DNA from 4 places in the Exiguobacterium sp. s125 genome. Region 2 is predicted to be linked to each of the others. Evidence: riboswitches for the same ligand, from Rfam matches in the RefSeq annotation. Region 2 holds a riboswitch; each other region holds the start of a gene.
The links. A riboswitch is a leader RNA that binds a small molecule or an ion and turns the genes downstream of it on or off. The one in region 2 is predicted to bind S-adenosylmethionine.
Positions count from the first base shown of each region.

Region 1: it holds a riboswitch for S-adenosylmethionine, as region 2 does, so the genes downstream of both, metK (methionine adenosyltransferase) here and msrA (peptide-methionine (S)-S-oxide reductase MsrA) in region 2, are expected to answer to the same signal.
Region 3: it holds a riboswitch for S-adenosylmethionine, as region 2 does, so the genes downstream of both, KNQ05_RS09790 (Na+/H+ antiporter NhaC family protein) here and msrA (peptide-methionine (S)-S-oxide reductase MsrA) in region 2, are expected to answer to the same signal.
Region 4: it holds a riboswitch for S-adenosylmethionine, as region 2 does, so the genes downstream of both, KNQ05_RS10470 (LLM class flavin-dependent oxidoreductase) here and msrA (peptide-methionine (S)-S-oxide reductase MsrA) in region 2, are expected to answer to the same signal.

Region 1 is NZ_JACSMI010000001.1:357,778-360,890, reverse strand. It holds gene KNQ05_RS01735 (GNAT family N-acetyltransferase) at 1-125, opposite strand, end outside; gene metK (methionine adenosyltransferase) at 267-1,475, opposite strand; SAM riboswitch class I at 1,604-1,730, opposite strand; gene pckA (phosphoenolpyruvate carboxykinase (ATP)) at 1,963-3,113, shown strand, end outside.
Region 2 is NZ_JACSMI010000005.1:39,945-43,057, forward strand. It holds gene KNQ05_RS12210 (M20 metallopeptidase family protein) at 1-805, shown strand, start outside; SAM riboswitch class I at 876-982, shown strand; gene msrA (peptide-methionine (S)-S-oxide reductase MsrA) at 1,090-1,620, shown strand; gene KNQ05_RS12220 (DMT family transporter) at 2,017-2,496, opposite strand; gene KNQ05_RS12225 (Crp/Fnr family transcriptional regulator) at 2,509-3,113, opposite strand, start outside.
Region 3 is NZ_JACSMI010000003.1:14,220-17,332, reverse strand. It holds gene KNQ05_RS09795 (hypothetical protein) at 1-17, shown strand, start outside; gene KNQ05_RS09790 (Na+/H+ antiporter NhaC family protein) at 61-1,368, opposite strand; SAM riboswitch class I at 1,449-1,552, opposite strand; gene KNQ05_RS09785 (metal ABC transporter solute-binding protein, Zn/Mn family) at 1,632-2,600, opposite strand; gene KNQ05_RS09780 (alpha/beta hydrolase fold domain-containing protein) at 2,770-3,113, shown strand, end outside.
Region 4 is NZ_JACSMI010000003.1:156,892-160,004, reverse strand. It holds gene KNQ05_RS10480 (DUF2325 domain-containing protein) at 1-432, shown strand, start outside; gene KNQ05_RS10475 (DUF975 family protein) at 500-1,174, shown strand; SAM riboswitch class I at 1,366-1,470, shown strand; gene KNQ05_RS10470 (LLM class flavin-dependent oxidoreductase) at 1,543-2,601, shown strand; gene KNQ05_RS10465 (ATP-grasp domain-containing protein) at 2,598-3,113, shown strand, end outside.

The DNA.
Region 1 (3,113 bases), on a different contig from region 2:
GCCTCTTGTACGAAATGGGCTTTCGAGCTTTCCGAGTAAATCTCTTCATACGTATCCATCCAAGAGGTAATGGCAATATCATGAATGCGTGCCGCATCAGTAGGAATTGCTTCGCGTATCTCCATATCGGACTCCCCCTTTTTTCCGTTTACCGGTACATGTTCTTTTACCCTTTTCTAGAAAAATCATTCGTTTCCCTGCAAAGTTCGAGACAAACAAAAAAAGTTCAGAAACAAACTCATGCGAGTCTGCTTCTGAACTGAAAATTAAGCGAATCGTTTCGCTTGTTCTTCAAGAATTGCTGCTTTATCTGTTTGCTCCCATGGTAATTCGATATCTGTACGACCGAAATGACCATAAGCTGCTGTCTGACGATAAATCGGACGGCGAAGATCAAGCATCTTGATGATCCCTGCTGGGCGAAGATCGAAATTTTCGGCAACGAGTTCGACGAGTTGTGCTTCTGGAAGTTTACCTGTTCCAAACGTATCAACTGCAATCGATACTGGGTGCGCGACACCAATCGCATACGCAAGTTGAACTTCTGCTTTATCTGCAAGACCAGAAGCTACGAGGTTTTTCGCGACGTAACGTGCTGCATATGCTGCAGAACGGTCAACTTTTGTTGGATCTTTACCAGAGAATGCGCCGCCGCCATGACGTGCATAGCCACCATACGTATCAACGATGATTTTACGTCCAGTTAATCCTGCATCACCTTGTGGTCCACCGATGACGAAGCGACCTGTCGGGTTAATGAAGAACTTTGTTTCCGCATCGATGTATTCTGATGGAATCACAGGTGCGATGACATGCTCTTTCAGGTCTGCTTGGATTTGCTCAAGCGTCACTTCTTCTGCATGTTGTGTTGAGATGACGATTGTATCGACACGAACCGGTTCGTTGTTCTCATTGTATTCTACAGTTACTTGCGTCTTACCATCCGGACGGAGGTAGTCAAGTTGTCCAGTTTTACGGACTTCTGCGAGACGACGAGCAAGTTTGTGTGAAAGTGAGATCGGAAGTGGCATCAATTCAGGCGTTTCTTTCGTTGCATAACCGAACATGAGACCTTGGTCCCCTGCACCGATTGCATCGATTTCTTCATCTGACATGTTACCTTCGCGTGCTTCAAGCGCTTGGTCAACACCGAGAGCGATATCTGCTGATTGCTCATCGATTGAAGTCAATACAGCACAAGTGTCTGCATCGAAACCATATTTAGCGCGTGTATAGCCAATCTCACGAATTGTTTCGCGAACGACTTTCGGGATATCGACATAAGTCGATGTCGTGATTTCACCTGCGACGAGGACAAGTCCTGTCGTGACAGATGTTTCAGCAGCGACACGAGCATTCGGATCGGCTGCGAGGATTGCATCTAAGATAGAATCCGAGATTTGGTCACAGATTTTATCCGGGTGACCTTCAGTAACTGACTCCGACGTAAATAGTCGGCGATTAAGGTTTGTCATGTTTGACCCTCCCAAAAAAGAATTTGACGGTGTACTCATTTCCCCTAGTTGAGTGGGACGGTAAAATGAAAAAAACCTCTCCATGTCCAAAAAATGGTCAGGGAAAGGTTGTGCGTTCTTCCTTTACCCTCTTATCGTTCGAAGTGTTTACTTCGCTTCAGGAGAGCACCTTTTCCTTCATTAATAGAATTCTTAATGTAGGACGGTTGCCGGGTTTCTTCGGGCCTTGTTCCCTCCACCTGCTCAGAATAAGAGTATCCGTTACGAATTACATGATATAAAGTTGTGACCACTCTGTCAAGCTACGTTTTAATTTCTAGTCGAAACTTTCCCGAAGAGATGTTAAACTGTTAATGCTGAAAGCGTTTCCAAATAAATAGAAATCAGCGCTAAAAAAGGATTGCTCATCCTTTAGTATGTCATATATAATAAATGTGTCATACTAAATGTCAGAGCTAAACCAACGTAGGGGAAAGGTGGGGTCAGGATGCCGATGACGGTCCTGAATATCGAAGAGCTACTCAAGAAGGAGCATGTGTTCAAACAACTATCTGTTGCTGAGCTAGTCGAACATGCAATTCGTAACGAAGAAGGGGTTCTTGCTGAAAATGGCGCTCTGTCTGTAGAAACGGGGAAATTTACAGGTCGTTCACCTAAAGACAAGTTCATTGTTCGCGATCAGTCATGCGAGTCACATATCGATTGGGGCCATGTCAATCAACCGATGGAAGCAGACAACTTCGCGCAACTTTTACAAAAAGTTCTTCGCTACATGAATGAAGCAGATCAGCTCTACTACACAGAAGCTGCTGCTGGTGCAGACACTCATTTTACCCTTCCGGTTCGGATCGTGACACAATATGCTTGGCATAATTTGTTTGCAAAACAACTATTTTTGCGTGAATATCCGACAGAAGCTGCTTTTGAGCCTTTCACGGTTATTTATGCGCCTCACTTCAAAGCAGATCCGAAAGTCGATGGAACGAATTCCGAAACGTTCATCGCCATGTCATTCGAACATCGGATTGTCTTAATCGGTGGAACAGAATATGCGGGCGAAATCAAAAAATCGATTTTCTCTGTCATGAACTACCTTTTACCTCAACGAGACGTCTTATCGATGCATTGCTCGGCTAACGTCGGTCATGAGGGTGACGTCGCCTTATTCTTCGGATTATCCGGTACTGGTAAGACCACACTGTCTGCTGACGACAGTCGTCAATTGATTGGTGACGATGAGCACGGGTGGTCCAACGACGGCGTCTTCAATATCGAAGGTGGCTGTTACGCAAAAACGGTCAACCTATCGCGCGAAAAAGAACCACAAATCTTTGATGCGATTCGGTTTGGCACTGTCCTTGAAAACGTCGTCCTCGATGATGCACGAATTCCTGACTATGATGATACGTCAAAAACGGAAAACACACGGGCCGCTTATCCGATTACAGCGATTGATAATATTGCAGTACCATCACGCGCCGGACATCCGAAAACGATTGTCTTTTTAACAGCTGATGCTTACGGCGTCCTGCCGCCAATCAGTAAGTTGACGAAGGAGCAAGCGATGTATCACTTCTTATCCGGGTATACATCGAAGTTAGCCGGGACAGAGCGTGGCGTAACAGAACCGGAAGCGAC
Region 2 (3,113 bases):
AGAAGACCTTCACGGAACAATCGTGTTCATTCATCAGCACGGGGAAGAAGTCTTCCCGGGTGGTGCCATTCAAATGATTGAAGACGGCTGTCTTGACGGGGTCGATGCAATTTTCGGTACGCATCTCGAAAATGACTTACCTGTCGGAACAATTGGCTATCACGCAGGACATACGCTGTGCGCCATCGATGAATTCGAAATCGTTGTCCACGGACAGGGTGGTCATGCGCAAGCCCCTCATAAAACACAAGATGCACTCGTCGCCGGGGCACAACTCGTCTGTAATCTCCAACACCTTGTCAGTCGGCGAGTTGATCCGTTTTCACCTGCCATCATCGCAATCGGTTCATTCCATGCCGGAACGGCTCCGAACATCGTTACTGGTGAGGCACGGATTGTCGGTGAAATCCGGACATTCGACGAAGCGCTGCGTCACCAGTTACGCCAGCAGGTCGATTTAGTTGCTCGGACGACGTGTGCCGGAATCGGTGCGAGCTACTCCATCGACTTTACGACGGGTTATCCATCCCTTTGGAATCATCCGGTAGAAACAAATCTCGTTAAAGAGGCGACTGCATTTTTAGGTGAAGCCCATGTCAAAGAACTCAAACCGATGATGGCAGCAGACGATTTCGCCTATTATTTAGAGCGTATCCCAGGAAGCTACTTCTTTACGGGGTCCGCCAAAACGGACGGGAGTACGATTTATCCGCAACACCATCCGAAATATGAAATCGATGAACGGGCACTACTCGTCGGCGCGAAATCTCTAGGTGCGACCGTCCTGCATGCCTTACAATCTTAATGATTGACTTTGTCGTTTTAGAGATGCTATTATCACATCAATGATAACGAATTTAATCAACTTCATATAACACTTATCAAGAGTGGACTGAGAGATCTGGATCGATGACGTCCCAGCAACCTGCCTTCAGTGGCAAGGTGCTACGACCAGCAAAGCGCAAGCTTTGGTTGATAAAAAGCGACGACTCCTTTTGCAACCAAGCAAAGGAGTCGTTTTCGTTTTCTCGCTGTCAGAGCACGAATGATTACAAGGCGACTACCGCCAGCGGAAAGGACGAGATATAGATGGAAAAAGCAACATTCGCAGGAGGCTGTTTCTGGTGCATGGTGACACCATTCGAAGAACTGCCCGGTATTCACGGAATTGTTTCCGGTTATACAGGAGGACAAATCGAAAATCCGACATACGAACAAATAAAAACAGGCACGACCGGTCATTCGGAGGTCGTCGAGATTACATTTGATCCGGCGTTATTCTCATACGAGCGGTTACTCGAACTTTACTGGCCGCAAACGGATCCGACTGACGCCGGCGGACAGTTCCAGGACCGTGGGACACAATACGCACCTGCCATCTTTTATCATACGGAAGAACAGCGCCTTGCTGCGATTGCTTCACGTGACGCGCTTGCTGCGAGCAATCGCTTTAAGCAACCGATCGTCACACGAATCGAAGCGGCACAAGCCTTCTATCCAGCAGAAGACTATCATCAAAACTTCCACAAAAAGAATCCGGAACACTACAAAAAAGACCGGAAAGCATCCGGTCGCGATGAATTCATCGATGTGGCTTGGAAAGAAGAAGTATCTGTCTAAACTAAAAAAGCCCGCTTCGTGCGGGCTTTCAGCATGTAGACAAACTCTTATGAAGAGTGACTATGCTATAACAAGAGGCAATCCGTTCGCGTTTCCCTGTCTCATCTCGTCTTCAAAGCGATTCGAGACAGACTGTGCTCTAACACTACTCTATGATTTTCTCTGCGGTACACCCTGAAAGCTTCGTTTTTCGTTGACTCCTACGGGAAAAAGCGCGTGAACACGCGCTGCCAAGAGGCTGGCAAGACCCTGCTCGTTGTCCGTGAGGATCAAGGAGCAACGGCTTGCGCCTCGCCCGAGGAAAGCAACGAAAAGAACGAATCTTTCATTCCACAACTACTGATTCGTCTTCACGCTAAAAAATCGACTTTATACTGCCAGAGTTAACCGTAAGAATTACGATACCTTTTCCGACAACTCATCCGAAGATTCGATTTCTACGACTTGATATCGTTTCAACACAAAAATACCGGCTAGCATCACAAGCAATCCAGCGACTTGTCCGAGCGAAAGCTCAAGTTCCGGTAAACCGAACCAACCGAACAAGTCGACACATAATGCAAAACTCAGTTGCGAAATCAAGACGACCGAAATCGCAATCGATGGACCGAGCAACTGAATCCCGCGCATCACACAAAATACGACACCGACACCGACCAGACCACCGAATAAATAAAGCGGTTCGACCGTTTGAATGTTCGAGAATGTGCCACCCCGAAATACGAGTAGCGCAAACAGTGAACCGATGAACCCGACAAAAAAGACGAGGGTCGTCGTCGCCCATGCCCCGAACGCATGACTCATCCGTGCATTCAATACCGTCTGTAAACTAATCATCATTCCTGCCGTAATCGCACAAAACATACCTAGTCCCATGCTAGCCCCTCCTTATTCGTAACTATTTCCGTTCGCTTTTTCTTTAATCCGCTCTACATCTAAAATAATGATTTTCCCGCGTCGTCTCGCCAAGATTTCTTCTTCACAAAGTGTTGAGATGATACGGTTTAAATGACGGTAACTCGTCCCGAGCCAATCGGCGACGTCATGGAGATTCGACGTTCGCATCTCTTGATAAAACAGACTGTCGGAAACGTCCGAGGTAATCGATAACAGATATCCGGCAAATCGTTCTTCGACCGAATAGAGGACATGAAATGATGCTGATTTCGAGTCCGCGTACCACTTGGTCGTAATGACCCGCAGTAAAAATTGTAAAAAGGTGTTCGTCGTATTGTGCTCACGTAAGATCGCATACGGAATGCTGAGTGCCACAACGTCCGTAATCACCTCGATGGTATTCAAGACTTCCCGTTGATTGATATATTCCGCATCACCAATCACCGTCATCGCCTTTTTGAAGCGTAAAATCCGTTGTTTCCCTTCAGCCGATGCTGCAGAGATTTTAATTTTTCCTTCGACGATGAAATACATCCGGTCAATCGGTTCACCCGTCACACATAACAGGTCCCCTTCCGAAAACGTTTCGATGCGTA
Region 3 (3,113 bases), on a different contig from region 2:
AAGAAAAACAGAAATAAAGTGAACCCCCCGTCGCAGACGAAGCGACGGGGGGTGTTTGTTTTACGACATGTTGTTTTTCTGTGCGGCATCACTCTTCCGGCGTGGGAAGCCGAAGAAGATTGCCAGTGATCCACAAACGAACAGTAAAAATGGATAGAACAAATAAGGAATCAGTTCGGGTGACGCCGTTTTCGTCAATTCAGCGGCAATCAAAAGTTGCGCTCCGTACGGGATGATTCCTTGAACACCACAGGAAAAGAGGTCGAGGATACTGGCTGACTTCTTCCGGTCGATGTCATACGTATCCGCGATTTCAGCAGCGAGCGGACCGGCGACAAGAATCGAAATCGTATTATTTGCTGTTGCGAGATTCGTTGCACTGACGAGGGCAGCCATACTGAACTCAGCTCCCCGGCGTTTCGAAATCTTTCGTGTCAGCGTTTCTTTGAGATAAGCAATTCCACCGTTATAGGTGATCAGGCTGACGAGTCCACCCATCAGCAACGTCAAGATTGAGATTTCTGCCATCCCCATCAATCCGTCAGACATCGCGAGGACAAATCCACTTACTCCGAAACTACCGTCGATCATTCCGATGATGCCTGTCAATAACGTCCCGCCGAGTAAGACGAGAATGACGTTGACACCAAAGAGTGCGAACACGATGACGGAAAGATACGGAATCAGCTTATAAAATTCAAATGCTTTCGCTTCGACGACATCTCCGGAACCTGACACGAAAGCGAGTAAGATGACAGTGATGACGGCAGCAGGCAAGACGATTAAAAAGTTCGTTCTGAATTTATCACGCATGTTCGTTTTTTGTGTCCGGACAGCGGCGATTGTCGTATCTGAGATAAACGATAAGTTATCACCGAACATTGCTCCACCGACGACGGCAGCAGCGGCGAGTGCGACATTGACACCCGTCGCGTCATGAATCCCGAGTGCGATCGGTGCAAGGGCAGCGATTGTGCCGGTCGAAGTTCCCATCGCCATCGAGATGAAAGCGGCAATGATGAACAATCCACTCATTAAAAGAGACTGGGGTAGGAAACTGAGTGCAGCGTTGACGGTCGCATCAATGGCTCCGATTGCATTCGCTGTTCCAGAAAATGTGCCGGCGAGTAAAAAGATGAAGACCATGATCATGATGTCCGGATTTCCGGCACCGCGGGCAATCCGCTCGACGGTCTGGTTGATGTCTCCCTTAGATGTCGCAGCAGCAAAAATCAAGGCGATTAAAGCTGCAATCAAGATGGGGAATTTGTAAAAGTCGTTATAGAAGATTCCTGCACCGATGAATAATACAAGGAAAACGAACAAGGGGAACAACGCCCATTTGTTCGGCGTAACCGTTTCGTTCATGTGAATCACTCCATTTCTTCAGCATACAAAAAAAGACCCCTTCGCAAGAAAGAAGGAGGTCTTTACTGAAAAAGACGCTCTTCTTATCTCTCAAGCCATAGCTTGCTGGATTTGGCACAGTACGAATCAATCGTCCGCTGCCGAAACATCATTGGGCCAGTCCCTCCGTTTCTCGCGATAAAAAGAAGTCATTTAGTTGTTTAGTCGTTGTTTAAAACACGTTTATTACCCTAACGTATCTTTTAATGCTTGTCAACTGTACCTTACTGCAGTGCTTGTTTGAGCGTCGTCACGTTTTCGTTCATCAAATCAAAGTACGATTGATCTTGTTGATCTTTTGCGACGGACTCGAGGTTATGAATCGTAATCGATTCGGCACCGATTTCTTTTTGGATGACACGGGCGACCTTTGGCGACACCGTCTCTTCGAAGGCGATATAGTTTAAGTCATGCATCTCTGCTTCCTTGACGATGGCAGCCAGCTGTTTTTGGGACGGTTCGTCAGACGGTGAAATACCGGCAATCGGCAGTTGCGTGAAACCGTAACGTTCCGCCAAGTACCCGTATGCGGCATGCGTGACGAGAAGCTCCTTTTTCGAACCGGAGTCAACAGCTTTTTGTAAATTTTGGTCGAGTTCATCTGCTTGTTTGTTAAAGAGTGCGAGGTTTTTATCAAACGTTTCCTTCCGGTCAGGTGCTTCCTTTGCTAATGCGGTCGTAATCGAGTCAGCCATTTTCTTGGCGTTGTTCGGGTCGAGCCAAACATGCGGATCGTATTGTCCATGATCGTGCGACTCTTCTTCAGCCTCGTGATCATCATGGTCATCGTGTGCGTCTTCTTCGTGCGTATGAAGCGAAGCGGAAGCTTCGAGTAAGTCGATATTTTTACTTGTCTCGACAAAACGAATGGAATTACCGGCTAAACTTTCCTTAATCTTTTCAGAGTACGGCTCAAGGGTTGTGCCGGTAAGTAAAAATAGATCGCCTTTCGCAATCGTCGTCAGTTGCTTCGGAGTCGGCTCATACGAATGCGGGTCGGCGCCAGGGGGAACGATTAATTCGACCTGGACGTCCTTTCCGCCGATTTCTTTGGCGATGGCTGCCGTGGCGAACGTCGACGTATAAATTTGCAATTTACCGTCTTCGTCTGAATTTGAAGTCGATGAGCCGCATGCGGCGAGCAGACTGGCAGTTACTGTCGCGATGGTTAACGCTGGAATGATTTTTTTCATATATGAACCCTCCAAGATAATTAAAACGTAATTGTTCCGATTTGGACTTTCTAACTATATCCGACGGAAATTAAAGCGTCAAGTCGGAATGTTGTGAAGTTCTAGTTCAAAATAAATCGGGTAAGAGAAGAGTAGAAGTGAAATCGGAATGAGCCTTGGAGGTGATGAGGTGAAACGTGAAACAGCATGGTTGATGGGTGGCGCCGCTATTTTGACGACGGCTGCTGCTGGTGCGAGTATTTGGAATAATTATGGAGCCTTACTCAGATGGACGGAGCCGGTCTTGCCGCTTACCGAAAAGCAATTAGCACCACGAAATCTTTTATACAAGACGGTCAATCAGCAGGACTTGACGTTAGATATTTATTATCCGCCGGGAGAAGGGCCGTTTCCGGTCGCGATTTATGCTCATGGCGGCGCATTCGTTCGTGGAAACCGTGATGATGTGTTTAGTTTTGCTCCAATCATCGACCGGTTTTTAGAACTCGGGATTGCCGTTTGCAGCATCGACTA
Region 4 (3,113 bases), on a different contig from region 2:
CGGGAAAAGAAAGTCCAGCAACTCGAACGTCTCGATACGACGACATTACCAGGTCAACCAATCGAATTCGTCGATAAAACGGCACTCGATTTTGCTTCCTACGACGGCATGCGTCTCGTCATCGTCGGTAATGAGCAACAGCGCGCCGTCTACCGCGACTTCTTTGCGGAGACGGGAGTCGAATTAATCCATCTTGGCGGTGATGCCCAAGCTGCGAAAAAAATTGCCTGTCTCGCGAAAAAGACAGATGCGATCGTCGTCATCAAAAGTCGCGTCTCCCACGCAGCAGCGGCACATGTCCTCGTGCAAGCAAAAAAGCACGATATTCCGTTTGCGATTGAACGACTCGATGGACGAAGCTCTTTGTATACGGCGTGCCAGCAACAACTTGAAAAAGCAATGGTCCAACGTTTACTAAAAGACGAGCGTTAAAAAGTGAAACCTCCTCAAAAATAAACCGTAAAGAAAGGTAGCACTTATTTTTGAGGAGGATCTTTCGATGTCAAAACAATTAAAATTAGCAGCGCGCGAGTCGTTGCAGGGACGATGGGGCTTCATGGCATTAATGATGTTGTTGTTCTTAATCATTCAAGGCGTTCCGAACGGATTTGCGTCCTCACCCGAAGAGGATTTCCAATTTATCGACTTGATTGGTATGCTCTTGACGGTGTTGACCTTACCGGTTGCAATGGGATGGTCATGGCTCGCCCTATCTGTCGCCCGAGACGAGCAGACGAAAGTCGCCGATTTGTTTGAGCCGTACAAAATGTTCTTGAAAGCCATTGGAGTGTCAATCGTCCAAACCTTTTTCTTAGGGCTATGGTTCTTACTTTTCATCATTCCAGGAATCATTAAGTCATTCTCTTACATGTTGACGTATTACATCATTCGGGACGAACCATCGATTGGCATCCTTGATGCCATTACGCGTTCACGCCAAATGATGGATGGACACAAAAAAGAGGCGTTTTTCCTCGTCCTTTCGTTCATCGGTTGGTTCTTGCTCGGAATTGTTACGATCGGAATCGGTTTCCTCTGGATTGGCCCGTACTTCAGCGTCACAATCGCGAAGTTCTACGATCGCGTGCGTGGGGAAGAAGTTTCGACGACTGGTCACCGGACAGCCATGATGGATGCAAATCACAATGACTCACCGTTCGTATCACCAGAATGAATTGATTTTGAACAGCACCATACAAAGCAGGGATTGCCATCTTAAACCGATGTGCAATTCCTGTTTTTAGCTTCTAGACAAAGAAGTATCAAGAAACAGAGTGATTTTCCAAATGTTTTTTTAATTCCGATAGGAAAAGAAGGTTTAAAGGTTGCTTTACTCTGCTAAAAGATGTACGCTAATTTCAATTATTCTTATCACGAGAAGTCGAGGGACTGGCCCGACGACACTTCAGCAACCCCGCATGAGCGGAAGGTGCTACTTCCAAGAGGAATTTATTCCTTTGAAGATAAGAGCCGACAGTAGACATTCGTCGCTCTTTTCTAAACGAAAAGAGCGATTTTTTATGCAAAAAGGGGGCACAGGGGATGGAATACGGATTTTGGTTACCAATCTTCGGGGGTTGGTTACGAAACGTCGAGGATGAACAAATGCCAGCGACATTCGATTATGCGAAACAAGTCGCACAGACGGCAGAACGGATTGGCTTTTCTACGACATTGATTGCAGAATTGAACTTAAACGACATTAAAGGAATAGCCGAACCGAGTCTTGAGGCGTGGACGACGGCAGCGGCGATTGCGGCGACAACGGAACGGTTGGAAATCATGACAGCCGTCCGGCCCGGTTTTCATAATCCGGCGACGACAGCAAAAATGGCGGCGAACCTCGATCAGTTGAGTAACGGACGTTTTACGCTCAACGTCGTCTCGGCCTGGTGGGAGGAAGAAGCCCGTCAATACAATGGGATTTTTACAGCCCATGACGAACGATATGCCCGGACGGAAGAATTCGTGACGGTCATGAAAGGATTATGGGCGGACGCATCACCCTATAGTTTTGATGGGGCGTACTATCAGCTGGAACGGGCAGAGCTTCACCCGAAACCCGTTCAGCGTCCCGGAATCAAGCTCTACGCTGGTGGTGAGAGTGAGACGGGGAAACAGACGATCGTCAATCACTGTGATGCCTATGTCATGCATGGAGGAACGGTCGATGAAGTCGCGACGAAAATTACGGATATGAAAACCCGCCGCGCGGCGACCGGGAAGCAGCCGCTTGCGAGTTTCGGACTGGCGGCCTACATCATCTGTCGCGAGACGGAAGAAGCGGCGCTCGAAGAATGGCACCGGATTACGAACGTTAAAGAAGACGGTGCCGGATATGCCGGGTATGACGACTTCGTCAGTAAATCGCAACTCGAACAACAGGTCAAACGAAATGACTATTCGGTCTCAAACCGGGGACTGCGTCCGAACTTGATTGGGACGCCGGATCAAATCGCAGAACGGATTCTTGAATTTGAAGCAGTCGGCGTGACATTGCTCTTGCTTCAATTTTCTCCGCAACTCGAAGAAATGGAACGCTTTGCCCGCGAGGTCATGCCACGCGTCGAAGCGAAACGAAAGGTAGGTCAACTAAAATGACGAAAATTCATATCTTACACGAAAATCAGGAATGGACGGATCATTTAATCAAGCGACTCGAGGAACTCAACTTACCGTATGAACAGTGGCACCTCAACGAAGGGGTCGTCCCACTCGATGAAACACCACCGGAAGGCGTTTTTTACAGCCGGATGAGTGCCTCGTCCCATACGCGCGGGCACCGCTATGCACCAGAATTGACGGAAGGGGTCCTCGCTTGGCTCGAAGAACATGACCGGACCGTTTTCAACGGAACCCGTGCGTTACGACTCGAGGTCAGTAAGGTCAACCAATACACCGCCTTACGAAAAGCAGGTATCCGTGTTCCGAAAACGACGGCAGCCGTCGGACGTGATCAAATCGTCCAAGCCGCTCAAAACATCGGAGTATCGTCGTTCATCACGAAACACAATCGTGCCGGTAAAGGACTCGGCGTTCAATTGTTCCACTCGATTGAAGCACTCGAGACGTATCTTGACGGACCGACATTCGATGAGCCGGTCGACGGCATC